4 regions of the Vibrio sp. ED004 genome follow, and region 1 is predicted to be linked to each of the others. Evidence: predicted binding sites of a transcription regulator. Region 1 holds the regulator's gene; each other region holds the start of a gene.
What was found. The regulator CRP, encoded in region 1, controls carbon source genes, mostly activating them, when cyclic AMP is high. The targets are predictions, from matches to a motif close to TGTGANNNNNNTCACA.

Region 1 (8,237 bases):
ATATCCAGGTGACAAAACGCTTCTAGGCTGCGCTTAGAAAGGAGCCGTGTTATAGTGGAAAACGATTGCTAACAAGTAAGTTACTCAAACGACAAGGGTTGTCATGTCCGCTAAACATCCAATTATTGCGGTGACGGGTTCATCTGGAGCCGGCACCACCACTACCTCAGAAGCCTTCCGCAAAATGTTCAATATGATGGACGTGAAGGCTGCTTGGGTAGAAGGGGATAGTTTCCACCGATTCACTCGACCAGAAATGGATGTCGAGATCCGCAAGGCGCGCGAGCAAGGTAAGCACATTAGCTACTTTGGTCCACAAGCCAACGACTTTGGTGCATTAGAAGAGTTCTTCCGTCAATACGGGAACGAAGGCACCGGTAAAGTACGTAGTTACCTACACACCTTCGATGAAGCTGTTCCTTATAATCAAATGCCGGGCACCTTCACGCCATGGCAAGATATCCCTGAAAATTCCGATGTGATGTTTTACGAGGGCCTGCACGGCGGTGTCGTTGATGGCGATATCAATGTCTCTCAACACGTCGATCTGCTGATTGGCATGGTGCCTATCGTAAACCTAGAATGGATTCAGAAATTCGTTCGTGACACACGCGATCGTGGCCACTCTCGCGAAGCGGTAATGGACTCTATTGTACGTTCAATGGATGATTACCTTAACTATATTACCCCGCAGTTTTCACGTACGCATATCAACTTTCAGCGTGTTCCAACCGTAGATACATCGAACCCACTCAACGCCAAAGGGATTCCAAGTTTAGACGAAAGCTTCGTAGTTATACGTTTGCGTGGCATCAAAAACGTCGATTTCCCTTACCTTTTGGCAATGATTGACGGCTCATTTATGTCTCGTCATAACACGCTAGTGGTGCCAGGGGGCAAGATGAGTTTTGCTATGGAGCTCATTGTAAGGCCAATCCTACAACAACTCATCGAAACCGGAAAAATAGGTTAACAAAACGACATTCTGGTTGATTACTTTTCATACCGTGATCATGTGCACAATTTTGCGTAAAAAATCGTAGCTTGGTCACGATTAAAATCAAGAAATAGTACCTGAAAAAGGATACTATTCTTAAACGAAACACAAGATAGCTTGCAGCGCTCAACGAGTGCTCTTATCCTACAAGTCAATCCAGGCTTAGCTAAAATACGGAAAGCGGCAAGCATACCCTGCAGAGGAAGTGAGATATTATGGTTCTAGGTAAACCTCAAACCGATCCAACATTAGAGTGGTTCCTTTCACACTGTCATATTCATAAGTACCCTTCAAAAAGTACTTTGATTCATGCTGGTGAAAAGGCAGAAACCTTGTACTACATCGTTAAAGGTTCTGTGGCAGTTCTTATCAAAGACGAAGAAGGTAAGGAAATGATTCTTTCTTACCTAAACCAAGGCGACTTCATCGGTGAGCTAGGCTTGTTCGAAGAAGACCAAGAGCGTACTGCTTGGGTTCGTGCTAAATCTCCTTGTGAAGTAGCTGAAATTTCTTTCAAGAAATTCCGTCAACTTATCCAAGTGAACCCAGACATCCTGATGCGCCTTTCAGCGCAAATGGCAAGCCGCCTACAAGTAACTAGCCAAAAGGTTGGTGACTTAGCGTTCCTTGACGTAACAGGTCGTATCGCTCAAACGCTACTAAACCTAGCGAAACAGCCAGATGCAATGACTCACCCTGACGGCATGCAAATCAAGATCACTCGTCAAGAGATTGGCCAGATCGTTGGTTGTTCTCGTGAGACAGTAGGTCGTATCTTGAAGATGCTAGAAGAGCAGAACCTAATTTCTGCACACGGTAAAACTATCGTGGTATACGGCACTCGTTAATCTCGATTAACTGAGCCAAAAATTTGAAAGCCACCAAATGCAAATTTGGTGGCTTTTTTATTATCTATAAGATTTACAGAGCAGATGCGAGATGCGAATGGAACAATTACAACTTCCAAACGCAAACACTCTCGAAGCGAAGCGTACCCGCATCTTTAGGGCAAAGCTCGTGCTCGAATCTTTCTTTAACCGTTAGTGCTTTCGAAGATCTTGTCCGCCGATGCCGCAACAAAGCCGGTGTAAAGCTCACCATTCGCCATCGCATAACGCTTAGCGAACTCATAGAAGCCTCCAGGAATCATCTCATTGCCTTCAACAAATGAAACTGGGACTTTGTCTGCCATTGTTGATGATTGCTCTAATAAGACCTCTGGAGAGCCTTTAACCTCACCACCAGATGCATTGATAGTGAAACCCGATTCGATCAGATAGTCATTCACGGCCTGAACTTCATCAAAGGCGTTAAGTTGATTTACGCTCACCGTAAAGTGGTTGGCACCGTAACCATGGGCCGCTAACCAAGACGCGTATTCACTCTCTTTTGCCAGCACTTGGAAATCTGCGAAGCTTAAATCCCAAAGGCGTCCGCCAAACAGGAATTCATGACCTTGCAGCTTGCTTGCATCGACTTGCTCAACGAGCTTAGCAACGATCTGTTGTAGCTCACTTGAGCACTCTTCTACCTTCAACTCACTGATGAACACTTTCGGCTGTTTTAGATCTGGATGCTCGTAATGCTTCGCGACTAGCTTCTTGCTCTCAAATAAGTAATCGCCACACGCTTTATAACCTAGCTCAAGAAAAGGCTTAGCCAGTGTTTCAATACCCAGCGGAGCTACATTGAAAGTACGCAGTGCAATATGATCGTTAATCAGCGCTTCATCTTCCTTCAGCAAGTGGTGTACTTTCTCAGCCGATGGACAAAGCCTATGAATGTAATCATCCCATAGTGATTTAAAGAGTAGATCGGGCGTCATGGTGACTCCTTGTCAGAGGTTCTAGCAAGCTAGTAATATGGATTAGAAAGGGAGAGGCTGGACATAGAGTCAGCAGCCATCAGCCTGTGACATACTTGTTCTATTATTATCTACCGCCCAATCTTGATGCTGAGCGTGGTTAAAATAAGGAAGCGATACGCCGCTTCCTTATCTCATAACTAATGAATGAGCCTTAGCTCAATATCAATCTAAACTACAGCTCGATACCTGGGCTAAACGTAGCTGGCAGTTGAGTTTCACCACCTTCCATTGAAGCCATTGGGTAAGCACAGTAGTCCGCCGCATAGTAAGCACTTGGGCGTAGGTTGCCAGAAGCACCCGGACCACCAAATGGTGCATCACCACTTGCGCCTGTGAGTTGGCGGTTACGGTTAACAATACCCGCGCGGATATGGTCAACGAAGTATTCCCATTCAGAATCGTCTGTCGATACTAGACCAGCAGACAAACCAAAGCGTGTGTCATTAGCTAGTTTAACCGCTTGCTCAAGTGACTGGTAACGAACCACTTGTAGCAATGGACCGAAGTACTCTTCATCTGGTAGTTCAGCAATGTTGGTGGCATCAATAATACCCGGAGAAACAAACGCCGCTTCACCCGCTTTTGCTTCTACTAGGCTTACACCACCTAGCGATTGCAGATTCGCTTGTGCATCTAAAATAAACTTAGCAGCGGCTTCTGAGATCTGTGGGCCCATGAATGGTGCAGGCTCAGCAAAAGGCTGATCAACACGAATCTTTTGCGTAGCCGCGACCAGCTTATCGATCAGTAGGTCGCCCTTCTCACCAACAGGAACATACAGGCGACGAGCACATGTACAACGTTGACCTGCACTGATGAACGCCGATTGGATAATGGTGTATACCGTTGCGTCCGCATCACCGTATTGGTCACTGATCACCATAGGGTTGTTGCCGCCCATTTCTAGTGCCAGCATCTTGCCCGGTTGACCCGCGAATTGGCGGTGCAGGATATGACCCGTATTGGCACTACCCGTAAATAGCACGCCATCAAGACCTTTAGCGTCAGCCAGTGCGATGCCAGTCTCTTTAGCGCCTTGCACTAGGTTGATTACGCCAGCAGGAAGACCCGCTTCTTGCCATAGCTTCATTGCGAACTCACCCGTCCAAGGCGTCTGCTCTGAAGGTTTGAATACTACGGTGTTGCCCGATAGCAGAGCTGGAACAATATGACCGTTAGGTAGGTGACCTGGGAAGTTGTAAGGACCAAATACCGCCATCACGCCCAATGGACGGTGACGAAGTACGATTTGGTTGCCTGCCGCTTCACGTGAAGCTTCACCAGTACGCTCGTGGTAAGCACGGATAGAGATAGCGATCTTACCTGCCATCGCGCCCGCTTCAGTGCGAGTTTCCCAAATAGGCTTACCCGTCTCTTTTGCGATAATTTGCGCGATCTCTTCGCTGTTCTCTTTCACTTTTTCTGCGAACTTCAACACGATCGCTTCGCGCTCAGCAAAGCTCAGCTTTTTCCAAACTAGAAACGCTTCACGAGCCGCTGCTACTGCAGATTCAACCTGTGCTGGTGTTGCACTATCACCTTGCCACACTACTTCGTTGTTGTATGGGCTTACTGATGTCATGGCGTCACCTTGACCTGCCACCCATTGTCCTGCTATCCACTGAGTCATACTTCTATCCTTAAAATCTTCGACAGATAATCGCCGCTCTTATTGAGCCAACATGCGAACGTATTCGCCTTCTTTTACTTCAAGAGCGCTTGCTACTTCAGGTGATAAAATCACTGTGTCGCTTGCTTGGTCATACGCACCTTTCGCGGCTACTGCGCGGAAGTTCTCAAACGAGGTATTACCAATTAGGAAGTCTTTAGAGCTAGAGTGCTCTGCAATTTGAACCTGTGCTCGAATTGAGTGACGCACCGATTCGATGTTTCTAAGATCACACTCAACCGTCGGGCCCGCATCAAAGATGTCGACATAACCACGGTTAGTGAAACCTTCACGCTCCAGCAACTTAAGTGCAGGACGTGTATTGTCATGTACCTCTCCAATCACCGCCTGAGCTTCTTTGCTCAGTAGGTTCACGTAGATAGGTAGCTTTGGCATTAGGTCAGCAATGAAGCCTTTCTTGCCAATACCGGTTAGGTAATCGGCAAGCGTGAAATCAATCGAGAAGAAATGCTCTTGCAGCCATTGCCAGAAAGGAGAATTGCCTTCTGCATCCGATACACCACGCATCTCAGCAAAAATCGTTTTCGAGAAACGCTCAGGGTGCTCAGACATGATCAAGAAGCGACACTTCGACATCAAACGGCCATTCAATCCACCACGGAAAGCCGGACGCAAGAACAGCGTACAAATCTCACTGCATCCCGTGTAGTTGTTACCGAAAGTCAGCAGCTTCACGACGTTATTCACGCCAAGCTTTTGCGATGAGTGAACCACTTTACTGATATGGTAAGAGTAAAATGGAACATCCCAACCAATTGAAGCTTCAATGCCTGTGGTACCCGCAACTTCACCGGTTTCAGTGTCGAAGCCAACCATTAGGTAGCCTTCGTCACCGGGTTCAGTCACGTCTTGTTTGGCAAAGCTGTATTCAGAGTGAGTAATACGGTTAGTTAACAGTTCTTCGTTAACCGGAAGAGATGTGAATCCATGTCCTGACTCAACGGCGCAGGTATGCAGCGCATCGTAATCAGATAGTTTTATTGGGCGAACAACTAGCATCAATATTCCCTCCAGATGCAAAATAGGCCCAAAACCAGAAGCTTGGGCCTTTAGCAGAACGTCATGGGATCGCTCTAGTGGCGATCATTCCTATGACGCCGCTCAGGCTAAACTAGCGTAGCGATTGCTTTGTCTAGTTTTGATAAGCCTTCTTCAATTTCTTGTGTAGTGATAACCAGCGATGGAGTAAAACGAACCACGTTTGTACCCGCAACCAGTACCATCAAGCCTTGTTCGCCTGCTGCTACTAATACGTCACGTGCACGTCCTTGCCATTCGTCGTTGAGTGCAGCACCTAGCAATAGGCCTTTACCACGAACTTCACTGAAAATTTGGTACTTATCGTTAATCTTCGCTAGGCCATCGCGGAACAGAGCTTCGCGCTCTTTCACGCCGGCCAGAGTTTCAGGTTGGCTAACGACATCAACCACCGCTTCTGCCACTGCACACGCCAGTGGATTACCACCGTAAGTAGAGCCATGCGTGCCGACTTTTAGGTGTGTCGCAAGTTCAGAAGTTGTGAGCATTGCGCCGATAGGGAAACCACCACCTAGAGATTTTGCTGTGCTCAAGATGTCTGGTGTTACACCTAGACCTTGGTAAGCATAGAAATTACCAGTACGGCCATTACCTGTTTGCACTTCATCAAAGATAAGCAGTGCATTGTGTTTGTCACACAGTTCACGAACTGTGTTCACGAATTCAGACGTTGGAGAAATGATACCGCCCTCGCCTTGCAGAGGTTCCATCATGATGGCACAAGTACGATCAGAGATGTGCGCTTCTAGCGCTGCAATATCATTGTAAGGCAGGTGAGTCACATCGCCAGGTTTTGGACCGAAGCCATCAGAGTAAGCCTCTTGACCACCAACCGTTACAGTAAAGAAAGTACGACCGTGGAAACCTTGTTTGAATGCAATGATTTCAGATTTCTCAGGACCGTGAACATCCGCCGCCCAACGACGAGCTAGCTTAAGTGCTGCTTCATTCGCTTCTGCGCCAGAGTTTGCAAAGAATACTTTTTCTGCAAAACATACGTCTGTTAGCTTTTTCGCTAGACGCAGTGCAGGTTCGTTGGTCATCACGTTACTTAGGTGCCAAATCTTGTTTGCTTGCTCAGTAACTGCGTTAACCATTGCCGGGTGACAGTGACCCAAACAGCTCACAGCGATACCACCAGCAAAGTCGATATACTCTCGGCCTTGTTGGTCCCAAACGCGTGCGCCTTCCCCTTTTACCGGGATCATTTCCATTGGGTTATAACAAGGCACCATCACCTCATTAAACAGACTACGTTCTACTTTATTTTCCACTGTCATCGTACATTCCTTCTCGATACCGCAAGCTTCGCAAATAAGCGTAATGGTTCATAAGTGAGACAAAGATATTTTGTCTCGCCATAATCCCGCTGCAGCATTATATTTACATTTAATTAACCTTTTCAATAGTAGATTATTCTTTAGCCATCCCTAACAACCAGCTAAACGTCACTACCTATGACTATTTATGCATCAATTAATCTGTTTTATGAAGCTTTTTTTACCTAAACGTATAACCAGCAATAGCAAAGCCTTACTGGCACAGCGGTATATAGGGTTCGAGAGGAAATAAGGCGAATAATTTTGCATAGGCTAAAAACTTAGCGAAGCGAGAGAGAAATGTTATAAAAAGTGATCGGCGTCAGAGGGAGAGAGGCGCGTAAAGCCCGAATTTAAACGCTTAACGAATGGACTGACAGGTTTAGCTGGCTTATTTAGACGGAGAAAGGGTCAAATTTAAACACTCAGCGTGCTAGGAAGTTAGCGAGAAGCTGGTGTCCTTGCTCTGTTTTAATCGATTCAGGGTGAAATTGCACCGCATCAATCGGCAAGGTTTTGTGTTGATAACCCATGATCTCATCCATGCTGCCATCTTCAAATTCCGTCCAAGACGTCAGTTCAAAGCAGTCTGGTAGCGTGCCATTTTTCACCACGAGTGAGTGGTAACGTGTCACGGTCAACGGGTTGTTCAATCCGTGAAAAACACTCTTACCATTGTGGCGTATCGGAGAAGTTTTACCGTGCATCACTTGTCTGGCTCTCACTACTTCACCACCAAACACTTGAGCAATGGCTTGGTGACCAAGACACACACCTAAGATCGGCAGCTTGCCAATGAAGTGTTCAATGACTTGCAGAGAGATTCCCGCATCATCCGGTGTACAAGGACCCGGCGAGATAACAAGGTGGCTAGGATTCAGCGCTTCGATCCCTGCGATATCAATCTCATCGTTGCGTACAACTTTTACAGTTACCCCTAACTCACAGAAATACTGATATAAGTTATAGGTAAAGGAGTCGTAGTTATCGATGATAAGTAACATGGGTCGAAATCGTTTGCTAAATACTAAAGGATTGGGAGATATAGGGGCGGTATTGTGCAATACCCATAGCGAAAGGCAAGTGGAAACTGCATTTCGCCAATAATTAAGGCCAACCTAGGTTGACCTTAATTGTTTACAGATAGCCTTAAGTTATCTGAATTGGCTTGCTTGTATGGCTTGCTAATCTACTTACGATTTAGCTACTTGCGACGACGCCACATTGCTAGACCAAACAATGACATCAATGCACCCAAGCCGAATGAACCGCCGACTCTGAGCTCAAGAACCGCAGGATCATGATCCGATGAACGGAAGTGATCTT
Region 2 (8,237 bases), on a different replicon from region 1:
CACGTAGTCGCGGATTGAGCGGTCTGATGTGAACTTACCAACCAATGCTGTGTTAAGAATCGCTTTCTTAGCCCAACCTGCTTGGTCTTTGTATTGCGTGCCCATCTCTTCGTGCGCCTTCACATAAGAAGCAAAGTCAGCAAGACATAGGTATGGGTCACCGCCGTCTAGTAGGCTGTCAAACGTTGCACGCAGAAGGCCTGGTTGACCTGGAGAAAACTCATCGCCAGTCAATAGGTCTAGAGATGCTTTCAGTAGCGGGTCTGCATTGTAGTAATCGTATGGGTTGTAACCCTGAGCTTTCAATGCAACAACACCATCAACGTCTAGGCCGAAGATGTAGATGTTTTCATCGCCAACTTCTTCACGGATCTCAACGTTTGCACCATCCATCGTACCGATAGTTAGAGCGCCGTTTAGAGCCATCTTCATGTTGCCCGTACCCGATGCTTCTTTACCAGCCAGTGAGATTTGCTGAGAAACGTCTGCTGCAGGGATGATGATTTCAGCCATGCTTACACGGTAGTCAGGGATGAATACCACTTTAAGCTTGTTACCGATGCGAGGATCGTTGTTGATCTTCTCTGCAATCTTGTTAACCGCGAAGATGATTTCTTTTGCTAGGTGGTAACCCGGTGCTGCTTTCGCTGCGAAGAAACATACGCGTGGCTCACACTCGAAACCAGGTTCGTTAAGAATACGGTGGTACAGAGATAGAATGTGTAGCAAATCTAAGTGTTGACGCTTGTATTCGTGTAGACGTTTAATTTGCACGTCGAAGATAGCGTTAGTATCTAGCTCGATACCCATGTTCTCTTGAACCCAATCAGCAAGGCGCTGTTTGTTTTCTTTCTTAACAGCCATGAATTCTTTTTGGAATTTCGCGTCTGTAGCAAACTTAGCGATGCCTTCAAGCTGCTCAAGTTTTGCAGGCCACTCAGTACCGATCTTGCCAGTGATTAGCGTAGATAGACCTGGGTTACAGAACTTCAACCAACGACGTGGCGTGATGCCGTTCGTTACGTTAGTCAATTTGCCTGGGAAGATTTCGTTGAACTCAGGGAACAAGTCTTTCTTAACCAATTGAGAGTGAAGTGCAGCTACACCGTTTACTTTGTAAGAACCAATCACACACAGGTTTGCCATGCGAACCATACGGTGGAAACCTTCTTGGATGATAGAAAGCTTCGCTTGCTTCTCACCGTCACCAGGCCACATCTTACGAACTTCTTGCATGAAGCGGTGGTTGATTTCAAAGATGATTTCCATGTGACGTGGAAGAAGACGGTTGATCAGAGATTCAGACCAAGTCTCTAGCGCTTCAGGAAGTAGTGTGTGGTTCGTGTATGCGAACGTATGAGCACTGATTTCCCAAGCTTGGTCCCAAGTTAAACCTTTCTCATCAATCAGGATGCGCATCAATTCAGGGATAGCGATCGTTGGGTGCGTATCATTAAGCTGAATCGTTTCTTGCTTAGGCAGATCTTCTAAAGAGAAACCTGCTGCTTCGTGGCGACGTAGAATATCGCGAACCGATGCTGCTGAGTGGAAGTACTGCTGCATTAGACGCAGTGTCTTACCTTTCTCGTGGTTGTCGTTCGGGTAAAGAACCTTAGTGATGTTACCTGCATCGATTAGCGAGTGTTGCGCTTCGAAGTAATCACCGTTGTTAAAGCTTGCTAGTGAGAATGGTGCAATTGCCTGACACTCCCAAAGACGCAGCGGGTAAACCGTGTTTGACTCGTAACCTACGATAGGCAGATCCCAAGGCATTGCTTTCACTTCCATACCTGGAACCCAAGTACGTACTTCTTTACCGTCGATGTATTCAACTTCAACGTGACCGTAGAAACCAATGTGCTGTGCTAGTTCTGGACGAGCGACTTCCCATGGGTAACCTTCAACACCACGCCATGCGTCAGGTGCTTCTTGTTGACGACCATCTTGGAAAGATTGCTTGAATAGGCCGTACTCGTAGTGAAGACCGTAGCCTACTGTTGGGTATTCTTGAGCGGCACAAGAATCCATGAAACAAGCGGCTAGACGACCAAGGCCACCATTACCTAATGATGGGTCGCGTTCTTCTTCTAGAAGATCAGTTAGGTTTTGACCTAACTCTTCCATGGCATGAGTGATCTGTTCGTACAGACCCATGCTGATCAGGTTGTTACCTGTTAGACGACCAATCAAAAACTCTAGTGATAGGTAGTTAACGCTCTTCGCGTTCTTAATTTTTTCATCATTTTCAGTTTCTAGCAGGTCAAAAGTCGTTAGCTCTGCAAGAGCACGACCCATTGCTAGATACCATGAACGGCTGTCTGCTGTTTCAACGGTTGTTGCGTAGGTTGCAGATAAATGTTTCTTAACACTCTCTTGGAATGACACTTTATCGAAAGTTTTTTGCTGAGTTGGTTTCATTTCAGAAATCTCGCTTTTAATAGTTCTAATTCATCTGTGACATATCGTGCATGGTCACCATAAACTAAACATCCTCCCGCTAACGCAACTGACTAGGAGTAGATGGGAGGGCGTAGGGGGCGTACCGACTTAGGGTTAGTGATCTGACTCTCATGTTCTGACTTCGAACAAAAACTTGAAGTGACTAAGATCACAAGCTCCCGTTCGATAACTTAACTTCAATTGATGTGACTTTTATTTAACCAAATGAAAGTCATTGTCAAATCTGATATTCAGATCACGAAAATAATTTCTAGCTCTCATCTTTTGCATAGATTCCCGTGTAGAGATGAACGAAGTCACATTCCCAAACCAACCCTTAATGTGAGCAAGGTCTCAAATAAAGGGCGTAGACACCCAAAAACATGCAGGAGCGCAAGGTTTCTGAGGAGGATCATAGTCGGTAACGTTTTGCTTCACGTAGTATGAGTAAAGACTTAAGTAATTAGGCTAGTGTCATTGGAGTGCACTCAACGATAGATTGGGATATTCCAGAACATAGCCACGGAATAGGTGTAAAACTTCGATATGTGGATCCCTTCGAAACTGACTCGTCCCGGCCGCTTACATAATGCAATCCTACGACCTAGGGTTCTCGATCTGCTTCACAATGCAGATTGCTATAAGCTTGTGTTATTCCGCTCTCCTGCGGGCTACGGCAAAACCACCATGGCTGCACAATGGTTGATAGATAAACCCAATGTGGGTTGGTACAGCATTGATGATAGTGACAACGATGCCTTCCGCTTTATCAACTACCTACTTCAATCACTTAATAAAGCGACTCAAAATGCCTGTCCTAATGCCCAGAAACTGGCAGAAAAACGACAGTTTTCATCACTGCTTTCTTTATTGAGTGAAGTGTTCGCCGAGATGTCGGAATTCCATCACGAGTGTTTTCTGGTGTTGGATGACTATCACTTGGTCAACAATGACGACATCCACGAAGCCATGCGCTTCTTCCTCAAACACATGCCCGACAACCTAACCTTGGTTGTCACCAGTCGAGGTACGCCACCGCTTGGTACAGCAAACCTACGCGTTCGTGACTTAATGATCGAATTAGGTAATGATTCGTTGGCGTTTGATACCGAAGAAACCACACGCTTTTTCAACCAACGCGTAGCGGATGGCATTGATGACACCACGGCAGATAGCATCTGTAGTTATGTAGAGGGTTGGCCTTCTGCATTGCAACTTATCGCGCTACAAGCACAGCACCAAAAACGCACCCTTGCACAGTCCGCAGAGTCGTTCTCTCACTTTAACCACGCCCATCTTTGGGACTACTTGGTTGAAGAAGTATTCGACCTGCTAGACAAAGAAACCCGACAGTTCTTGATGCAATGTTCTGTGCTTGATCACTTCAACGATGAGCTTGTATGTGCACTTACACAACGTGAAGACGCGCTAGGGATGATCGAGTCACTCAACCGATTTGGTTTATTCATCTACCCTCTTGAAGGTGAAAAGAACTGGTATCGCTTCCATAACTTGTTTGGTGAATTCCTCGCACATGAGCGCCAAGCTCGAATTCCTCAGCAAGAAGCTGAACTTCATCGAAGTGCTGCAAAAGCGTGGATAAAACAGAACACACCACACCAAGCTTTACGACATGCGCAACGCGCTGAAGATCCAGAACTGATCATTCAAATCCTGACTGAACACGGTTGGCCGATGTTCAACCAAGGTGAGCTTTCATCACTAGAGATGGCGATCAAACAACTGACTACCGATCAACTTTACAGTGAGCCTAAACTGTCCATGTTGCGTGCATGGCTTGCACAAAGTCAGCACCGTTATGATCAAGTGGGTACTTTGTTGGAAGAGGCTGAGACTCAATATCAAGCTCGAAACATTGAACTCGATACTCAGCAGCAAGGCCAATACAACGCCTTACGTGCACAAGTTGCCATTAACAGCAATGAACCTGAAAAAGCATTAGAACTGGCTGAGCTTTCGTTGAGCCAACTGAACACCACCGTTTATCGTAGCCGCATTGTCGCAACCTCGGTTGTGGGCGAAGTGAATCACGTAATGGGTAACCTAAGCCGCGCACTACCGATGATGCAACAAACAGAAAAACTTGCACGTCAGTATCAGGTTTACCATCAGGCTCTGTGGGCGATTCTGCAACAAAGCGAAATCTTGATTGCTCAAGGTTATGTTCAAGCAGCCTTCGAGCTACAAGACAGTGCGTTCAAATTGATTGAAGAGCATCAGCTTCAATACGTGCCTCTGCATGAATTTTTGCTGCGTGTTCGCGCTCAGATCTTCTGGTGTTGGAACCGACTAGATGAAGCGGAAGAGTGTTGCTACAAAGGCTTAGATATCCTTGGCCACCACTCACCAAGTAAGCACCTGCACAGCTATTCGATGCTGGCTCGTATTTCATTGAGCCGCGGCGAGATAGATAAAGCGTCGAAATTTATCGACCAGATTCAGCACCTATTACGCCAATCCACCTACCATGTAGACTGGACGGCGAACGCTTCTCTTTCTCTGATCCTATTTTGGCAAGTAAAAGGCGATAAAGAAGCCATTCGTGATTGGCTGAGTGTGGCTGTTCGACCTGAATCGGCAAGCAACCACTTCTGCCAACTTCAGTGGCGAAACATCGTTCGTGCTCACATCATCCTTGAGCAATATGAAGACGCGGAAGAAGCGCTGACTTTCCTTAAGAGTGAAGCCCAACGTTCACACCTGATTACAGACACCAACCGCAACTTGATCGTTGAAGCGGTATTACGCACCCAGATCAACGATGAAGACAGTGCGCGCGTATTGCTAGAAGAAGCCCTACACATGACCAACCAAACCGGTATGGTCGGTAACTTCTTAGTCGACGGTGGGACTATCGGGCATATCCTAGATAAGTTGAGCAACAAACCAGGTCTGGGCGATTTAGAACGCCACCGTGCTCAGCAGATCATGAAAGATATCTCGACCACCCAACGTAGCCGTTCGGTTCACTTCGATGAAGACTTTGTTGAGAACTTGGTTAATCACCCAAACATTCCTGAACTGGTGCGTACTAGCCCACTCACACAGCGTGAATGGCAAGTACTTGGTCTGATCTATTCAGGATTCAGTAATGAGCAGATCGCTCAAGAACTCGATGTAGCGGGTACCACGATCAAGACTCACATTCGTAACCTTTACCAAAAGCTCAATATTGCTAACCGTAAAGAAGCAATCAGCACGGCAGAGAACTTGCTGCAGTTGATGGGGTACTAAAACAGGTTCACGATTCAAGATTGATTCGAGAAAACATAAGCTAGTCACCGATGGTGGCTGGCTTTTTTTCCGCTTGGAGATTGGGGAATAAGCGATAGAAATTAGAGATGGCCAAACGACAGGCAAAAAAATAGCCAACCGCAATAATCGCGATTGGCTCTATATATTTGTGAACAAATTATAAGTTCACTAACAACGTCAGTTGGCTAGGTGACCCTCGGCTTAAGAAGGGTCAATGTATATAATGCAGTTAGCGTGCCAACTTTTATTCGACGTTTTATAAGCCCTGCATCGCATAAAAACCGTTAATCCATCATGCGAATTGCAAAGTGCATTTGCATAATGCAACCAAGATGCAATATTGATAAGAGATCAGTTTCATCTCTGTTCTTAATGATAAATCACTAAGTGGTTGTTATCTAAATGTTAGGCAAATATTCACTTCAACTTATTGCCTTACAATTAATAGAGTAATAAAAGCCCTTCCCCAAAAGCATATTCATACTTTTTTTACACTAAAGTTTGTATACTGCACAAAATCATCCTCAACTCTATGAAGCAATGAACTACTTAAGTACTTTTTTCAAAGGCATGGCAATGGGCGCAGCCGATGTTGTCCCTGGCGTGTCGGGCGGAACCATCGCATTCATCACTGGTATCTACGATACGCTGCTAGAAAGCATTCGAAGAATTAACCCTAGCGTACTTGGCTTATGGAAACGCGAAGGCTTCAAAGCCGCGTTTAATCACATCAATGGTTTCTTCCTAATTTCACTGTTCGCAGGCGTATTCACCAGCATTGCGACATTCGCAAAACTGATTTCTTGGTTATTGGTCACCCACCCTGTTCCGCTGTGGTCTTTCTTTTTCGGCCTGATCTTGGTGTCGGTTTTCCATATTCTTAAGCAAGTAGAGAAGCGCGATATGATTCGATTCGTGTTTTTGCTGCTTGGCGTTGCTTTCGCTTACAGCATTACCGTGCTTAAGCCGCTACAAATGGAACCGACCAGCATCAACGTTCTCATTGCGGGTGCGATTGCGATCTGCGCGATGATTCTACCGGGAATTTCAGGCAGCTTTATTCTGCTTCTGATTGGTATGTATGGCCCAGTGCTTGGCGCTGTTAAATCGTTTCAAATCGATGTACTTGCCCTATTCCTTGGTGGCTGTGTGATCGGCCTACTGACCTTCTCGCACGTACTTTCTTGGTTATTGCGCTCATTCCGCGATTTCACATTGGTATTCTTAACAGGTTTGATGATCGGTACGCTGCCTAAGATCTGGCCTTGGAAAGAGACCATCAGCTGGCGCATCAACTCGAAAGGTGAGCAAGTGCCACTGATTCAAGAGAACCTATCTCCGTTCAATTTCGAAGCGGTAACGTCTCAACCTTCTCAGCTCACTTTATCGGTGATCATGATGTTGGTGGCTATCGCGCTAGTGCTAGGTTTAGAAAAGTTTGCAGAGCGTAATGCTGACTAATATCTAACAAACGTGCTTAAGTTAGCATTTAGGGTGCCGAGCTCAGATAGCGATGCACCTTGTGAAATGAATCAAAGCGAAGCTTATGGCTTCGCTTTTTTATATCTACCATACGCACAAAATTGCTTTTTGATACAAGCACGTATTGAGGGGTATGATAACATCGCGGCTCTTATAAAATTAGATGAGAACACGACATGCACTCTGCATTAAAGGTTGCTGCTCTTGGGATCGCTCTCGTGGCAGGCTTTTATGGGCCACAAGCAATTCAGCAGTTTAAATCAGCGATGGAGCACTCAACTGCCGACGTCAACTTGGATGATTACTGCATGCTTTCAACCGCATCGTGTGAGCAAAATGCGGTGGCGATGACACTCGATAGTGAGACGGCTCAGCCACTCGTTCCAAGTAAAATCAAAGTAGTCTGGGAAGGGGCAGCATCTGACACATTAATGCTGTCACTCACGGGCTTAGAAATGGAAATGGGATCAGCACGTTTTCAATTAAAGAATATTGGCAACAATACCTATGAAGGTGATGTAATTTTACCTGTGTGTACCATGGATAAAATGACTTGGCTTGGCGAACTCACCGATGGTGTTGAAACCGTAAACCCTGCAATAAGGATGGCAAGATGAGTAAGAATTGGTCGTTAGCATTAGTGGTAGCGTTTGTACTTGGCTTTGGTGTCAAAAGCTACCTTGATGGGCAAAACGAAGCTCAAGAACAGCACGCTGCAAAGCAAGAGTTCTCCGCAACAACCCTTTTTGGTAAAGATAATCAGCCAACGGAAATCTTTGACGAAACCGACGACAGAATTCGTATCGTTTACTTCGGTTTCACACGTTGCCCAGATGTATGCCCTACCTCACTAGCAATGTTAGCTGGAGCACTTAACCAAGTCTCTGACGAAGCAAAAGCAAATATTCGCCCAATGTTTGTCTCTCTTGATCCTGAGCGCGATGCCGCAGAAGCTTCTTACGAATACGCACAATACTTCCACCCAATGATGGAAGGATTAAGTGGCCCGTTAGACGTGACAACCACGCTTGCACATAACT
Region 3 (8,237 bases), 1.2 Mb from region 1:
GTAGAATTTGCCTTCACTCGCTTCTCGATAACTCGCGACAAATGGCAGAAATACTAAGTCATATTCCAAACCTTTCGACTTATGAATGGTAACGATTTGAACCAAGTTTCTCTCTGATTCAAGACGTTGAATGTCGTCTTCACTGCCGCCTAGACCATTTTGCGCATCTGAGATCGCTTCTGCTAACCAGCGCAGCAAGCCATAATCGCTATCAAGCTCTTGTCTTGCCTGTTGCAGCAATTCGCCTATGTGCATCAAATCAGTAAGTGAGCGCTCACCATTTTCTTCTTCCAGCAAGCGTTCCGCGAGATGTCGCTTGCTAATCACGCTGCGCAGCATTGGCAGCACGCCACGCTGTAGCCACAACTTACGATACTCACGAAATTCGTTAACGACGTTTTCCCACACCACTTCATCGTTGTTGAGTTCATCCAATGATGCCGCATCCAGAGCAAACAGCTCAGAGGCTAAACTCGCGCGCAATGCACGATCATTTTCAGGTGTCAGTACCGCTTGTAGCAGGCGTTGAATATCTTGTGCGACTAAGCTGGTGAACACACTGTCTCGGTTCGACAAATACACACTCGCGATACCCTGTTCAGACAGAGCGTTCTTGATTAGACGGCCTTCACTGCCGGTTCGAACCAAGACAGCAATATCACCCGCATTCACGGCATGTTGTTTTTTGCCGTTATCAAAATAAGCTTGCTGGTTTTGAGAAGCGGTCAGAATGGTTTGAATTTGACTCGCCGTCGCCTCAGCCATCGCCTTATGATATTCACCCTTTGGTAACGGCTTGTCTTCAGCCTCTTGCAGCCAAAAGGTAAGTGCGCGCTGAGTTTCTCCGTTCATCACCCATTGCCGTTTATCGGCCGATGGACTCGCAGCAACAGGCAAAAATGGAATGTCTTGGTCGTAGATAAACGGACTGTCCGAATTCATAAACACTTGGTTTACTGCACTGACCATATCGGCACTTGAACGCCAGTTAGTGCCTAAGGTGTAGTGAGCACTAACTTGGTTTCTCGCCTTGATATAGGTAAAGATATCTGCGCCACGGAAGCCATAAATAGCCTGCTTCGGGTCACCGATCATAAACAAGCCGCACTGCGGGTTATCGAGATAGATTCGGCTAAAAATACTGTATTGCAGCGGGTCGGTATCTTGGAATTCATCGATCATCGCAACTGGGTAGAGTGTGCGAATTCTTTCCACCAGCAAGGATTGCTCATCGACATCAATCGACGCAGATAACTGGGTCAACAAGTCATCAAATGATAGCCACTGCTTTTGCTGTTTCGCCTTGGCTAGCATAGTTCGACAGTGAGTAATCGCATGCGCCAACAATGGGGCTTTCAAGTCGGCTGGGTGATTTAAGAAATCTTCAATCGCTTCGAAAACGGCATGCTGAGGTGCGGTGCCTTTTGGTGTTTTTTCAATTAGGGTTGCTTGAGAGAACTTCTCTAATTTATCTGGAAACTGGTAATCATGAGTGTCGCTCTGTGCCCATGCTGTTACCGCTTCTAACCAAGTAGGCAAAGACTTCTTGGTGTAGCTGCGCTTGTTCACATCTGAACCTGAAATCAGAGCCAAAAAGTCCGCTTCGGATTCACACCACAACGCTTTAAGCTGCTTCACTTTATCTAAGTTTTGATTGTGCAGAGTTTGCAAGTCACCCGACATCGCATCTACCGTCAATTTCAGCGGAGACCCCGTCAGATAGCGATTTACGTCAGCCAATAACGAAGCGGGAGAGCCCCAAATATTTCGCACCTCACCTGCAAGTTGAATGGGCAACGGATAAAACTGTTTACGCCAATAGTCGGCAACCACTTGTGCTTTCAGATGGCTTTCATCGGTCACAAATTCATTATCAAAACGGCTTCCAGACTCGAAGGCATTCTGAGTCAACATTCTCTGACAGAAGCCATGAATGGTGTAGACCGCCGCTTCATCCATTTGCCTTTCAGCATTGAGCAGAGTTTTCGCCGCGCCAGCATGATCATCGATAGCTTGTAACAAAGGAGCAATTACTGGGTCGTCACTTTGCCCGCGAGCAAACGCAATGCGTGCATCATGGATTCGCGCGCGAATACGATCACGTAGCTCTGCCGTTGCTGCTTCAGTAAAGGTCACCACCAAAATTTGGTCTACGGTTAGCGGCTCATGATGTCGCGTAGCTTCCGCGAGCTCACCTTGTGGTGCTGCCGTACCATGTCCGAGCAGTAGGCGTAAGTACAAGCCAGCAATGGTGAATGTTTTACCAGTACCCGCCGATGCTTCAATTAAACGCGCGCCATGAAGTGGAAACGTCATGGTATCGAGTGTCTGTGGAGCGATTACCTGAACACTGCTTGTGGTCGTCATGCCTTACTGCCTTCTGATAAATGTGTTGTTACAAATGTGACCTAGCGTGGAAAACGTCATTCAATTTACGTCCTACGCTGATTTGTTAATAGTTAGTGCGATCTCTCTCACGGATCAATTCAGATCGCCTCGCTACTATGCGCCCACGAGTTCAGGAGCGCGATTCGAGTTTTATACTCATGCGTTACTTTGAACCACAGAATAATGGTCCCTCTGACCTGTGGCCGTACAGCGAACGCCCTACACTAATAATGATTTACTGGCGGCCACTTTATTTCCTGTACCCTGACTTCCCGCAAGTCACTATCTATCACTTTTACTAAACTTATACCTCGATTATCTCTAACCTTTTGATAAGTCAAGCACTCCAAATTTACATCTAACTCTTTATTTTCCATGCCTTTATTCAAGCACATCTCTTTGACGTTAGTATCATTGGCGATCTTGCTGATCACTGCCGATTATTCCTGATCTTCAAGATCGGCAGCGGCAAGTCTTGTGGCCTGTAACACAAGCGTTGAATACATACGCGACTCAGCAGCCAGTTCATCATCCCACTTAGGCCAAATTCGAGAGATGTAAGTATCTCTGCCCTCGCCCGTAAAGGCGAAGCTGTCATTAAAGGTATCAGCCATTTTCTTAAGTGACTTTTCTTCGTCATCGACCCACTTACCACGACTAAAGCCCGCTTCAACACCAGCCAATGCGGTTTTCGGAAAATAAGGCAATGGTGCAGTCATGCCTTGATAAAACAGTCGCACTAATTCAGCCAACAAGCTCTTCGCCTGCTGCGCATCGCCGATAGGTTGTAGCGTTTGGTGAACCACGCCCTCTTTTCTGTCGTAGCCAATAATATGGGTCGTTTTTCCGTGCCCCATCACTGCACAACATAGATGATCAATCCACGCGGCCAAATAATCTTGAGAGCGTATTTTACCGCTACGGAAACGCACTAGACCTGATTGATAGTTTTGAGTTAACCAACCCATCAAACGAACAGGTTTGCCTTCGCCTAACACATCAAATTCGATATTCACTTCGAGATCTTGTTGCGGTGATCCGCTCACAAATCGAATCTCTTTGGCTAAGTCTTCCGCTTGAACACGGTTGGTTTCAAATTCGATATCACCAAAGGCGCCGACCGGTAAACGACCCTGTGCTTTTTGCTCAGAGACAAACAATCGAACGGCTTCGTCTGCGCCTTCAGGGTGGTCCAGTAACACTTGCAGCAAAGCATCCTTAAGTTGGAAACTCTCTAAACCATTAAGTACAAATGGCTCATCGTCTTCCATCACAGGAAGTGGCGGCTCAAACACCACTTTTAGACGGCGATTAAAGAAGTACTGCACTGGCAAACGCCAAAAACGCTGTAATTCAACCAAATCGAGTTCTAACGGGTACGTCGCACCCAACAAATAGTCATCCAATGCACGATTGAATTCACCACTGCGTTCACCGGAACGGTTAGCCGCTGGAAGCCACTCTTTGGCGTAACTCAGCACATGGCTCGCATCACCTTGAGTAAACGCAGCAGGGCTGAACGGTGTCATGGTGTGTTCAAAGCTGATCGCTTGAGTCAGGTTGATACCAGAATCATCGCTTGGCAACGCTTGGTCTTCACTTAAGCAGTAGTTCTGCTGGCAGTACTCGATCAACTCTGAAACCAATACCGACGGCACTCGCTCGGTATTATCTTGAATCGAGCGGCCGACATAGCTGATGTATAAACATTCTTGCGCTGACAACATCGCCTCTAAGAATAGGTAGCGGTCATCATCACGGCGAGAACGATCGCCAGGTCGTGTGCGTCCGTTCATTAGATCAAAACCTTCTGGCGGCATTGAGCGAGGGTAAACACCATCATTCATGCCTAACAAACAGACGGTTTTGAACGGAATAGAACGCATCGGCATCAAGGTACAAAAGTTAACTTGGCCAGCTAAGAAGCGCTGGCTAATGCGCGCGCCAGATAACTTATTATTGAGGTACTGGTAGATAATGCTTGGCGACAGTTCTTGTTCGTACAAGGCATCATCAAGCTGTTCGTTCAGTTGCGAAAGTGCATCACGAATCGACTTAAGCACCACCTCACCTTCTAGCTCAACCGCAAAGAAATCATCAATCATTTGCAGCAAGGTTTCACGCCACATATCGATAGGTTGTGTTTCAGTTAAGCGTTGACGGTAATGAGCAATGCGATCGATAAAGTGCGCTAACTTACCAGCAAGTTCGGCGTTAATGCCTTGAACTTCGTTATAAGCAGCAATCGGAGAGTGTTCGGTTTCAAACAAACCTGCGGAATCCGACATCGCATAGCCTAAGAGCATGCGCTGGATACCGAATAGCCAAGTGTTTTGCTTGGTCGCAGGTAGATCAAATTCTGTCGCCGTTGAAGCGTCAACACCCCAACGAATGCCCGCTTCTTCAACCCATTGCTTGGCTTGCTCAAATTGGAATTCATCAATACCAAAGCGTGCCATCATCGCAGGAATTTCTAATAGTTCTAGCAACTCAGAGGCTAAGCAGCGCGTATTCGGTAGCGCGACCAACTGCATGAAGGCGGTCAGAATTGGGCTTTCTTGGTCTGCGGTTCTATCAGAGATCGAGTAAGGGATATAACGCTCGCCCGGAGCATTACCAAATACAGCCTGAATCGCTGGGCTATAAGCATTAATGTCAGACACCATTACGATGATATCGCGTGGTTTTAGTGTCGGATCGGCATCAAACATCGCCAATAGCTGGTCATGAAGAACTTCCACCTCGCGCATTGGGCTGTGACAAGCATGCACAGTCAACGAGCGATCACCCAGTTCAACCACTTGTTTGTGGTTGCTGGAATCTAAGATGTGATCATCTTGATGTTCTTCTAACTGGAGAATATCGGCTTGCAGTTGATGCAGCAGACTGTCTCTCTCAACATCAATAAAGAACTCGTGCTCTTCACTGTCTGATTGAGACAGTAAGAACAGGTTATCTCTGCCCAGCTTACCCATAGACGCAAGCAAGCTATTGCCAACCGCTTGGCTGGTATGTAGTTCATCTTCGACATTCGCTTCAATGCCATCTTTCAATGGTGATACTTCACCTTCTAGCTGAGGTAAACCATCAACCAATGCAAACTGCTTGCGACGCTGCGCTTCAACTCTTGCCAAGTACTTACGGTCGCGGATGTCGCCCCAGTAATGCTGACAAGGGTTAGTAAACATCAGGTGGACATCAATCTGTTCGCCAAGTGCTTTCAAAGCATCCATGTAGCGAGGAGGCAGCGACGAAATACCAAATACAAACAGACGTTTCGGCAGGTGTTGTAACTGGCCTTGTTGATTAGCTAACGCTTCAATGAAGTCGTGATACAAATTACCACGGTGATACTTTGATTGACCTTGAGACAGCGTTTGATCATAGAGTGCCTTCCACAAAATCGGCTGCCAAGGGTGTTCTTGCTGCCCTTCACTATCAATCAACTCTGTAACGGGCTCTCCCGCTTCCCACATCGCCATCCACTCAGGTCGGTATACCAAGTAGCCATCAAAGATATCGGCAATTTTCTCAGCTAATTGATACAGCTTTGAATCATCTTCGTCGTTTTCAAGATAGCGCTGTAGGGGTAAGAAATCAGGGTGGCCAAGTTTCGCGGGTAGCAAACTCATCAGCTTCCACGTCATCGCTTCTTTGTTAAAAGCACTGCGTTTAGGTACATCAGGAAGCACTTGGGTAAACATATCCCAAATGAATGTTGCTGGAAGAGGAAAATCGATATTTGCTGCTACACCAAATTCTTTGGCGAGTTCCATCTTAAGCCATTGAGACATACCCGGGCTCTGAACCAGAATCTGCTCTTTTTCGAAAGGATTGGCTAAAGGGTCACTTTTGATCAAGTGAACGAGAAGAATTTTTAAAGTATCAACTTTATTGGAATGGTAAACAGTAAACAAAGTGCACTCACGCTAATCTTGCCACAATATACTGCCAGATTAGCATAAGTGCTGAGTTTGGATGAGGAATATAAGCTTATGAAATACCGAAAGCTTAAGGTCCGTTTATCTTTTGAACTATTGCCCTTTACAATCTGCCGGCTACCGCACTTAAAACACGATGAGGTTTGTAGTTCATGTAGTAACGAACAGCGACATAACCAACGACGAAGGTTGCCACTATGAGTTCTAGGTACGCTAGATTGAACACTTGGCTGATGTAGTGCGCTTCAACACCTTGTACTTGCATCCAAGCCGCCAATTTAAATAACGCTGTTGCACCAATCACGATTGGGAAAGTAAACGCTGCATAGCCTGGGCTGAATGGCAGACGAAGTAGTTTGAAAAACGCGATGTAGATAATAAACGTCATCAACACTGCAATACCAAATAATAAACCAATGATCACTGGTGAAGGGCTAGCAGTAACGGTTAAGTAACCCGCCAAAGATAGGCTCGCTGGTGCTGCCATAATCGCAATCGTTGGTTTTGCTGCATCTGGCACTTCGTGAGAGAAGATCAAGCGGTAAACCATCAGTGGTAACATCACAGCGTAAACCAATAAACCGAATACCAAAGTCGCGTTCGCTACTGGCTCTAAAACTGGATTACCAGAGAAAGAAACGTCAGCTACGATAATACCGATCGGTGGCACAAACCAACTTGGCACCATGTGGTGAATCTCAAAGTTTTTAGCTCTGTGGTACAAAAAGCTCACTAGAAATACAACGTGCAAAGCCACAGATGCCAACCACATCGCTTCTTGTAAGAATTGAGAGATTGGCGCCAAAGACGCAGATACCACCATGCACCCCATAGCAAATGTTGGTACCACACTGCCGACAACAGGGTGAGCAAGATCTTCACGCAATAGGTGGCCATGAATCAAAAATTTCACAGCCAAAACAAGAAGCAATACCGCTGCAATACCCGCACTGATCCACTGCACTAAGCCAGAAGTGTGCAAAATACCTTGTGCGACTAAAACGCCATCCCAGCACCAACCTAAGCTTGCGATTGCTAGTGCTAACCCTGCCATGGGTGTTGGAGCTCCTGTTAATCTATATTTAATACGTTGAATCATGTCAGCCTCTCTTAAACTTAATTCACTAAACTTGTGAACTCATCAGCTTGTTGAAGCCATAATACGCTTGCGCTTCGTTAAACAATATCCAATTATATATAACAAGTGTTCATCAATACTGAACAACCCTTTCCACCAGCAGCGCAAAACTAGGAACCTGATGGCTAATATCTCAATCAAACAACTCAAAGTGTTTGTCACCATTACCCAGCATTCGACGCTTACCGCCGCATCCGAAGCGCTGTTTTTGTCTAAAGCAGCGGTCAGCATGGCACTAGGCGAAATGGAGAAACAGTTAGGTCACTCTCTATTTGACCGGGTCAACAACCGATTAATTCTCAATCAGGAGGGACAAAAGTTACTTCCTTTGGCCGATGAGATACTTCACAGAGCTGCAGGCATCGATGTTTTGTTCCGCGACGACCAACCATTAAGTGGCAATCTCAAGGTTGGCGCGAGTGACACAATTGGTAATCAGGTCGCACCCTTTATTCTGTCTGGCTTTCGCGAACGAACTCAGCATCAAGACCAGAGCTTGTTCATTTCAAACAGTGCGCTGATATGCCAAAAGTTGGTGGATTATGAACTGGATATCGCACTAATTGAAGGAAAAACACTCCACCCTGAATTGATATCTAGCCAGTTCAGTAGCGATGAGATGTGTATTATCGTTAGTAATCAACACCCTCTCGTTTCACAAAACAAAGTTGCTCTGCATGATTTAGAAGACAGCCATTGGATATTGCGCGAGTCAGGCTCAGGTACACGTGAGTTTTTCTTGCGTGCCGTTGCACCGCGTATCGAGCACT
Region 4 (8,237 bases), 920 kb from region 1:
AAGAACTTATTACGACCTAGTGATTCAAATCGCGATCGTACGTCCAGGACCAATTCAAGGTGATATGGTGCACCCATTCTTAAAGCGTCGAGATGGTATTGAGCCAATCAGCTACCCATCTAAGGATGTTGAATCAGTACTCTCGCGCACTTTAGGCATACCGATATTTCAAGAGCAAGTGATTAAGCTCGCGATGGTTGCCGCAGGTTTCACAGGGGGGGAGGCGGATCAGCTCAGACGCGCAATGGCCGCTTGGAAGAAAAATGGCAATGTCTTTAAGTTCAAAAACAAGCTCATCGAAGGCATGCAAAAACGAGGCTACGAAACCGAGTTTGCCGAACAAATATTTAAACAGATATGTGGCTTTGGTGAATACGGTTTCCCTGAAAGCCACTCGGCTTCGTTTGCGGTATTAGCTTATTGTTCAGCTTGGTTGAAACGCTACTACCCAGAGTGCTTTTATACTTCTTTGTTGAATAGCCAACCCATGGGCTTTTATAGCCCCTCGCAGTTGGTTCAAGATGCGCAGCGACACAATGTGAAGGTACTTCCTGTGTGTGTGAATGCCTCACAAGATGATCACACCGTGATATCTCACCAGAATGGTTTGGCGCTCCGATTAGGGATGAGGCAAATCAAAGGTTTGAGCGAGCACGGTATTCAGAGCGTACTTGCCAATCGCCCACATTCTGGTTATCGACACCCTAGCCAAGTAAAACAGCTATCGATGAATAAGAAGGACATTGAGTTGCTCGCATCAGCCAACGCGCTGCACAATGTTTCGGGAGACCGTTTTCAGACGCGCTGGGCGATAATGGACTCTGCTTCTGACCTACCTCTGTTTAGCCAAGTCTATGACGATACTGAGGGTGGGCATGGCGAACACACATTGCACAAACCCAATGAGATGCAGGATTTACTTGAGGACTTCACCAGTGTAGGGATTTCATTGAACAAACACCCTATCACTTTGCTAGAAGAAGCGAACCGATTAGGTCGATTTACTCATATGAAAGACTTGATACAACAAAGACACAAATCCATGGTCACCGTTGTCGGGCTAGTTACAGGTAAGCAATCACCGGGGACTGCGGCAGGTGTCACCTTTGTCACACTGGAGGACAGCACTGGCAATATCAACGTGGTGGTATGGGGAGCCACTGCGCGTGCTCAACAGCAAGCTTATCTCACAGCTAAAGCATTAAAGGTACAAGGAATACTAGAAAAGGAAGGGGAAGTGGTGCACGTGATTGCCGGGAAGCTCATCGATATTACCGATGAAATTGTTGGTTTGAAAACCAAATCACGAGATTTTCATTAGCGATTCCAATCGCCCTCCCATAAGCACTGAAACGCTAGAAGTAAATTACCACCTTCTAAAGAAGGTGGCTTTATGTGAGCCCCCTAAAAGGGGGCCTTTGTTTAGTCCAACGCCAATTGCTGCTGCTCCACGCGCTCTTTTTTCTCTTGATGTCTTACATAGCGTCGAATGATTTCTTCATTAACCCCTACGCTATCGACAAAATAGCCCCTTGCCAAAAGTGGTTACCCCAGAGTTTGTTTCTCCTTAAATATGGAAATTTACTAAAGAGTTTTAAAGCTATTTTGCCTTTCAATACGCCCATCAACTTGGATATCGATAACTTAGGCGGAACTTTTACTACCAAGTGCACGTGGTCAACTTGAACGTTTAATTCAACGACTTCACATCCAAGTTGATTACAGTAAACGTTTATACATCGATAAACTTCTTTACCTACATTGTTTTTCAAAATCCTAAATCGATACTTTGGTGTCCACACTATGTGATATTGACATCTCCAAAATACGTGGGAAGCTTGATTATATCTGCTCATGTTATTTGTCCTCTTTGACTTCGCTAAAAATCAAGGGAGCATTTAACATGGGTAGAACTACAGGCAAAGCCAAACTGAATGATAACCACCTACTGAAGTAGGTGGTTTAGGGCTGAAAACGAAAAAGGGAAGCATCAGCTTCCCTTCATTTCAAATTGTTGAGTTATACATCAACGTCAGCTTCCGTACGTCTTTTCTTAAATTCCCTATATAGTAATAAGCTCAAAGTCATTACGACTTTAGACGTTAACCATATCATTAAGAGGAACTACCTTAGATTGTGAGTGAAAAGTTACGCTAATAGTTGAGCATATTTTGTTAAGAAAAATATGCTTCGTCAATATTAGCAAACGCTTTCCATAAGGTCACTCAAAACAAACCGTACAGCTGCATTAATTATAAAATCTGGCGCATTCGCTCTTGAGTGACTTCAACCAAGAGATCCGGTTGGAATTTAGAAATAAAGCGATTACACCCTACTTTCTCAACCATGGCTTCATTAAAACTTCCGCTTAATGAAGTATTTAGCGTGATAAACAAGTCATGCATTCTAGGGTCAGTACGCACTTCATGAGTCAGTTTATAACCGTCCATTTCAGGCATTTCGGCATCGGTGATCATCAACAAAATCTCTTGATTAATGTCCTTGCCTTCATCGCACCACCTTTTAAGTAGGTTCAGTGCTTCTAAGCCATCACAACACTCAATAATGTTTAAACCAAGCTGCGATAAAGTGCCTTTAATCTGGTTACGTGCGGTAGAAGAATCATCAACGATAAGCACGTTGCGGCCAATCATTTCGTTGGCTAACTGCTCATCTAATACGCCTTCAGAGATCGACACATCGTAATCGATGATCTCTGCTAGCACTTTTTCAACATCGATGATCTCAACGATTTTGTGCTGCTCTTCTTCTTGAATATGCGTGATAGCCGTTAGGTAGTTTGCACGACCCGTGGTCTTTGGCGGTGGCTGGATTTCAGTCCAAGTTGTATTAACGATATTACGCACTTGTCCAACCAAGAAACCTTGTACGGTTCGGTTGTATTCCGTAATGATCAGGTTGCTCTCTTGAGACTCTGCACGTGACGGCGGAAACCCAATCGCACTGCGTAGGTCAATCACAGGTACCGATTCACCACGTAGAGAAGCAACACCGGTAATGTGGTGGTGAGAGCCCGGTAAGCGAGTAAGTACAGGCACTTTTAGGACTTCTTTCACTTTAAATACGTTAATCGCAAATAGTTGACGACTATTTAAGCTGAATAATAAGAGCTCCAGGCGGTTTTCACCGACTAGCTTGGTTCTCTGATCAACCGAATTTAAAACGCCAGACATACAACACCTTAGTGACAAATAATAACTGTGGCTACAATAGCCTACTTCAATGGGTTAAAGCAAAGCGCTAATGAACAGAATGCTTAAACTAAGTACAACAAATGATGTTATACAAAGCTTAAGTACATGGAAAGGTTCGGGGTAAGGCTAAAAGAAGAGAAAAAGAGTTAGCCTTCAATAACTTTCATTAACAGCTGGCCGTCATACAGGGCCTGCTTAATAAGTGCAGCACCTGGCATGGTTGCCTGCTTATAGAATCGAGATTCCACCAGCTCTAAGTCTTGATGGTAAACCGATAAACTCTGCTCTTCGATACACTTTTGAATCGCAGGGTACAACACGCTCTTCGCCTGATTGATAACACCACCGACCAAAATTTTCTCTGGGTTGAATAGGTTAATCACAATCGCAATCGCAGAACCTAGGTAACGGCCTAACTGTTCAATCACTTCAACAGCCAGTGGATCGCCATCGGCCGCAGCAGCACAGATTTGCTCAATCGTGACATCCTCAAACACAGTAAGCGTTGATTCTTCACCATTGGCTAATCGCTCTTTCACTTGCTCGCGGATCGCCTGTGAACTCGCCACTGTTTCTAAACAGCCTCGGTTACCACAATGACAAAGCTTGCCCTCTTTATCGATCTGGATATGACCCAGTTCACCGATGTTACCGTGACGCCCTTGCAGAACGCGGCCATCAAGAATGATCCCAGCACCTAAACCATGGTGAATTGAGATAAGAACAGAGTTGTCGTTGTCTTGTGAGTTACCAAACAGCTTCTCTGCTAATGCCCAAGCTCGGGTGTCATTGGCAATAAAGACTGGTAGACCGGTTTCTTTGTAGATCTCCGGACCCAACGCTAAGTTTTCAACGTTGTAATGCGGCATTTGCAACACAATACCCTGCTCTGAATTCACCAGACCTGGCAGTGTGATGGCAATGCTCGTTACCCTGTCGAGTTGCTCGGCATAGGTTTGGAAGAACTCATCGATTTCATGGAGAAGACGTGCCAGCACATCATCTTGGTCACGTTCGTGAATATCAATTTTGGTATCGATAAGCACATCGCCGCCCAATTCATGGAGCGCTATCGTGAGGTAACCACGACCAAGACGCATCGATAAAAATTGCCAACCTTCGTTATTGGTTTGCAGACCGACAGCAGGACGCCCACGAGTCGTGGCTTCTTGAACCGTGGTTTCGTGAATAAGGTGAGCTTCAATGAGTTCACGGGTAATTTTAGTAATACTCGCCGGAGCCAACTCACTTTGCTTGGACAGATCGATACGAGAAATAGGACCTTTAAGGTCAATTAGTTTATATACACGACCAGCATTGACCTGTTTGATATGATCAATATGGCCCGGTTGAGCCATGTACATTTTACGCTCCAGAAATCATCAACGAGGTAATTTTTTTACTTTGCGAAGTAATTGTGAAGTCACTTGGTATATCGCCGTGACCAGTATCACGTATATACATGAATCTTTGTGTATCGAGTCAAACAGTTCGAGGAAAATTAACACCCACATCGATAAATCGAGACTTAATTTTCACAAAAAAACATCGCGCTTGAGTACTAAGTACAATAAATATCAGTAAATACAGAAATATCTTCCTAGCTCCCAATAAATTATCAATTAATGCATATACTTAATTCAGTCTTGTAAAAGATTACTTGGTCTCACTCTAGGAGTATTCATGACAGCCGAATTAAGAAAAACGAAAATCGTCACAACGCTAGGCCCTTCAACAGATAAAGGTAACGTGCTTGAAGAAATCATCAAAGCCGGTGCCAATATCGTCCGTATGAACTTTTCTCACGGCAGCAGCGACGACCACATCCAACGCGCGGAAAAAGTCAGAGCGATAGCAAAAAGACTCGGCACTCAAATCGCCATTCTCGGAGACTTACAAGGTCCCAAGATTCGTGTGTCAACATTCAAAGATGGCAAAATCCAACTTGCCGTGGGCGACCTGTTCACTCTCGATAGCAGCCTAGGTTTAGGCGAAGGTAACCAAGAAGCTGTTGGCCTGGATTATAAAGAACTGCCTAACGACGTATCCGCCGGCGATATCCTGTTGCTTGACGATGGTCGTGTTCAACTCAAAGTAACCAAAGTCGAAGGTTGTCGCGTTCATACCGAAGTGATTATTGGTGGCCCTCTCTCGAACAACAAAGGCATCAACAAAAAAGGGGGAGGCCTTTCTGCAGAGGCACTGACCGACAAAGACAAGCGAGACATCGTCACCGCCGCTCAAATTCAAGTCGATTACTTAGCTGTCTCTTTCCCACGTAACGGTGAAGACATGCACTACGCTCGCCAATTAGCACGAGAGGCAGGGCTAGAGGCTCACCTAGTGGCTAAAGTCGAGCGAGCAGAGACAGTTGCGACCGTAGAGAACATGGATGACATCATAATGGCCTCAGATGTGGTCATGGTGGCCCGTGGTGACCTCGGAGTGGAAATAGGCGACCCAGAATTGGTCGGGGTACAAAAACAGCTTATACGCCGTGCTAGAGCGCTTAACCGAACAGTGATCACTGCAACTCAAATGATGGAATCGATGATCTCCGCACCAATGCCAACCCGTGCCGAAGTAATGGACGTTGCTAACGCGGTATTAGATGGTACCGATGCCGTGATGCTTTCAGGTGAAACCGCTGCGGGTGCTTACCCAGTCGAGACAGTGAAATCCATGGCCGAAGTGTGTATCGGTGCTGAAAAGATGGCGGGCATCAACCAATCGAATTACCGTATTGACCGAACCTTTGTGACGGCAGAAGAAACCGTTTCGATGGCAACCATCTACTCTGCCAACCACATGGAAGGCATCAAGGGCGTGGTGACGCTTACCGAGTCAGGGCGCACAGCTTTGATGATGTCACGACTCAGTGCCGACATGCCTATCTACGCGCTGTCTCGTAACGAAGGAACGCTAAATCGCTGTACTCTGTACCGTGGCGTGACACCTATCTACTTCGAAACTGAAGCCGAAGACAGTTTTGATATTGCACTATCTACCCTTGCTTGTCTGAAAGAGGCGGGACACCTCAAGTTTGGTGACTTAGTGATCGTCACTCAAGGCGATATTATGGATGTCGCGGGCTCAACCAACTGTATGAGAATCTTACCGGTCACCTAATCTCTGAACACTAAAGGTTTACATACATAACAAGTTAGTAAGCACAAAAAAGGGTTATTGAACCAAGTTCAATAACCCTTTTTCTTTTTGAATAGAGTGAGCTAACCACACGTTAATTTGCCAATTTAAAATATCACTTATCCGCGGCACTGGTTGCTAACTTTGGTATGTGTGAATTGCGCGCATTCTTTGTTGAGGTATAGGTTTCGACAAATCGGTAACCAGCTTCTAGTCCTAGGTCGTAATCATGCAACAAGTCTTCTTTATCACTCATTAATGAACTCGACTTTAGTGGTTTGCTAGGTGCTATCTGCACCACGAACGCATCGTCCGGCGGAGAGTTTAAAAAGTCCTGAGTTAAGGAGTATGTTTGATAGTGCACCATCAACATGTCTGCCAAGCCTGAATCAAATTTATCACCGATTAGATGACTTAAGCGGTAGATATCGTCAGCACCAAATAACCATCGACCACCATTGAGCAGGTCCAAATGTCCACGGTCGCGCTTCTGCTCTTTAGAACGAAGAATTTGCTGCTGGAAGAAAGAAGTCCAATCAGTTTTCCATTGTTCTACTTTCTGTTGCCAGTGATCTTGAACACTGTCGAAAGACTCTCTGAACCATTCCAGCTCTTCCGCAGATATAGGTTTAGGCGCTTTCACTGAGGTACTGCGATTAGGAGCCTCAACCAAGAGTTCACTTCCCTCCTCGACCACAGGTTCAGTACGAATCACAACAATAGAGCGAGCTTGCCTACGCCAGGCTTCTTGAACTGGGATACAAGCAGACACACCACCGTCAACATAAGCACTGTCGCCGATGAAGATCTCATCATTGTATAAACGAGGAATCGCACAGGTGGCAATCATCACCTTGTACCAATCTTCTCCCAATAACGGGAAGTAGTGATCGCGTAGATCTTTAGAGTCTGTCACTGCCGCATAGAAATGGCGGTCGCCTAGGGTTTGTCGCCCTAAATCAAGGTCCAGCTTATAAGGGTAAGCCATGATTTGTTCTAAGGCCCACTCTAATCCCAGATTCTTCCTGTGTCGTATATAGGAGAAGATATTGAAGAACTCTGGTGAGGTGGTGAGATCGAGCACGAAAGAACGCCCGAGGCCTTTATCGCGGCAAAGGTACGCACATAGGTTAAGCGCACCCGCAGAGGTACCAAAAAATTCATCGAAGGGGTCAAAATTAGAAAGAAGAAAAGCATCCAGCACACCTGAAGTAAAAATACTTCTCTGTCCGCCACCTTGAGCGACCAGTGCTGTTTTTCCAGCAATAAACTTAGCGTAGTAATCCAAGTCTATTGCTGTATCAATATTGGTTACAAGCCCACTATTCATTAGTCCCTGAGTATCAAAACTCAGCCTCGCAATAGATGGTATTAACTACCAATCGCAATAAAGCCAAATGAAAGAATGATCATGTAGATAAACACGGTAATTTGTAGGGCATTTTTCAGATTATGGTCCATAGACACCTCTGGCTTATTATTAATTTGTCGAGTCTCTATTTAAGTACTATCAGGTGTGTGAAGTATCTTCAAGAATCGTCGAAATTAGTCGCACAATATTGATGTAACCATCACAATTAGTAAGTGTATGGATAAGGATATACTCATGAATAACAAAGCAAATATGATAGCGCTTATTGCGTTTTTCTCTGTATCGAGCGTGTATGCTTCGCCGGAGATCATCATTACCCCAATGGTGGGTTATACCGGCGGTGGTAGTGTCGAAGACCAGGATGGCAAAACCTACGACATGAAAGCGTCTGAAAACTACACCTTTGCCATTGAAACACCACTTGATAAAGGTCGTATCGGCTTTTTCTATTCTAACCAGAGCTCTGAGCTCAAAACGCTCAACCTAAGCTCCTCAATCCAATA

Region 2: a site for CRP is predicted at 2,781-2,796, ahead of malT (HTH-type transcriptional regulator MalT). Genes of this name have one in related genera too.
Region 3: a site for CRP is predicted at 2,464-2,479, ahead of recB (exodeoxyribonuclease V subunit beta). Genes of this name have one in related genera too.
Region 4: a site for CRP is predicted at 4,655-4,670, ahead of ITG10_RS02020 (ROK family protein). Genes of this name have one in related genera too.

The regions. Positions count from the first base shown of each region.
Region 1 covers NZ_CP066149.1:1,399,714-1,407,950, forward strand. Annotated here, with positions in the region: gene ITG10_RS06300 (YheU family protein) at 1-26, shown strand, start outside; gene ITG10_RS06305 (phosphoribulokinase) at 104-973, shown strand; gene crp (cAMP-activated global transcriptional regulator CRP) at 1,213-1,845, shown strand; gene ITG10_RS06315 (DUF1338 domain-containing protein) at 2,031-2,822, opposite strand; gene astD (succinylglutamate-semialdehyde dehydrogenase) at 3,037-4,494, opposite strand; gene astA (arginine N-succinyltransferase) at 4,534-5,553, opposite strand; gene ITG10_RS06330 (aspartate aminotransferase family protein) at 5,661-6,872, opposite strand; gene ITG10_RS06335 (aminodeoxychorismate/anthranilate synthase component II) at 7,337-7,915, opposite strand; gene ITG10_RS06340 (ExeM/NucH family extracellular endonuclease) at 8,116-8,237, opposite strand, start outside.
Region 2 covers NZ_CP066150.1:521,720-529,956, reverse strand. Annotated here, with positions in the region: gene ITG10_RS19925 (glycogen/starch/alpha-glucan phosphorylase) at 1-2,418, opposite strand, end outside; gene malT (HTH-type transcriptional regulator MalT) at 2,986-5,694, shown strand; gene ITG10_RS19915 (DUF368 domain-containing protein) at 6,256-7,176, shown strand; gene ITG10_RS19910 (hypothetical protein) at 7,374-7,814, shown strand; gene ITG10_RS19905 (SCO family protein) at 7,811-8,237, shown strand, end outside.
Region 3 covers NZ_CP066149.1:2,604,174-2,612,410, reverse strand. Annotated here, with positions in the region: gene recB (exodeoxyribonuclease V subunit beta) at 1-2,367, opposite strand, end outside; gene recC (exodeoxyribonuclease V subunit gamma) at 2,829-6,305, opposite strand; gene ITG10_RS11700 (TDT family transporter) at 6,433-7,383, opposite strand; gene ITG10_RS11695 (LysR family transcriptional regulator) at 7,589-8,237, shown strand, end outside.
Region 4 covers NZ_CP066149.1:482,780-491,016, forward strand. Annotated here, with positions in the region: gene ITG10_RS02005 (error-prone DNA polymerase) at 1-1,321, shown strand, start outside; partial or broken gene tnpA (IS200/IS605 family transposase) at 1,423-1,856, opposite strand; gene ITG10_RS02015 (chemotaxis protein CheV) at 2,253-3,194, opposite strand; gene ITG10_RS02020 (ROK family protein) at 3,362-4,579, opposite strand; gene pyk (pyruvate kinase) at 4,899-6,344, shown strand; gene ITG10_RS02030 (DUF6363 domain-containing protein) at 6,478-7,692, opposite strand; gene ITG10_RS02035 (YnhF family membrane protein) at 7,734-7,823, opposite strand; gene ITG10_RS02040 (outer membrane beta-barrel protein) at 7,969-8,237, shown strand, end outside.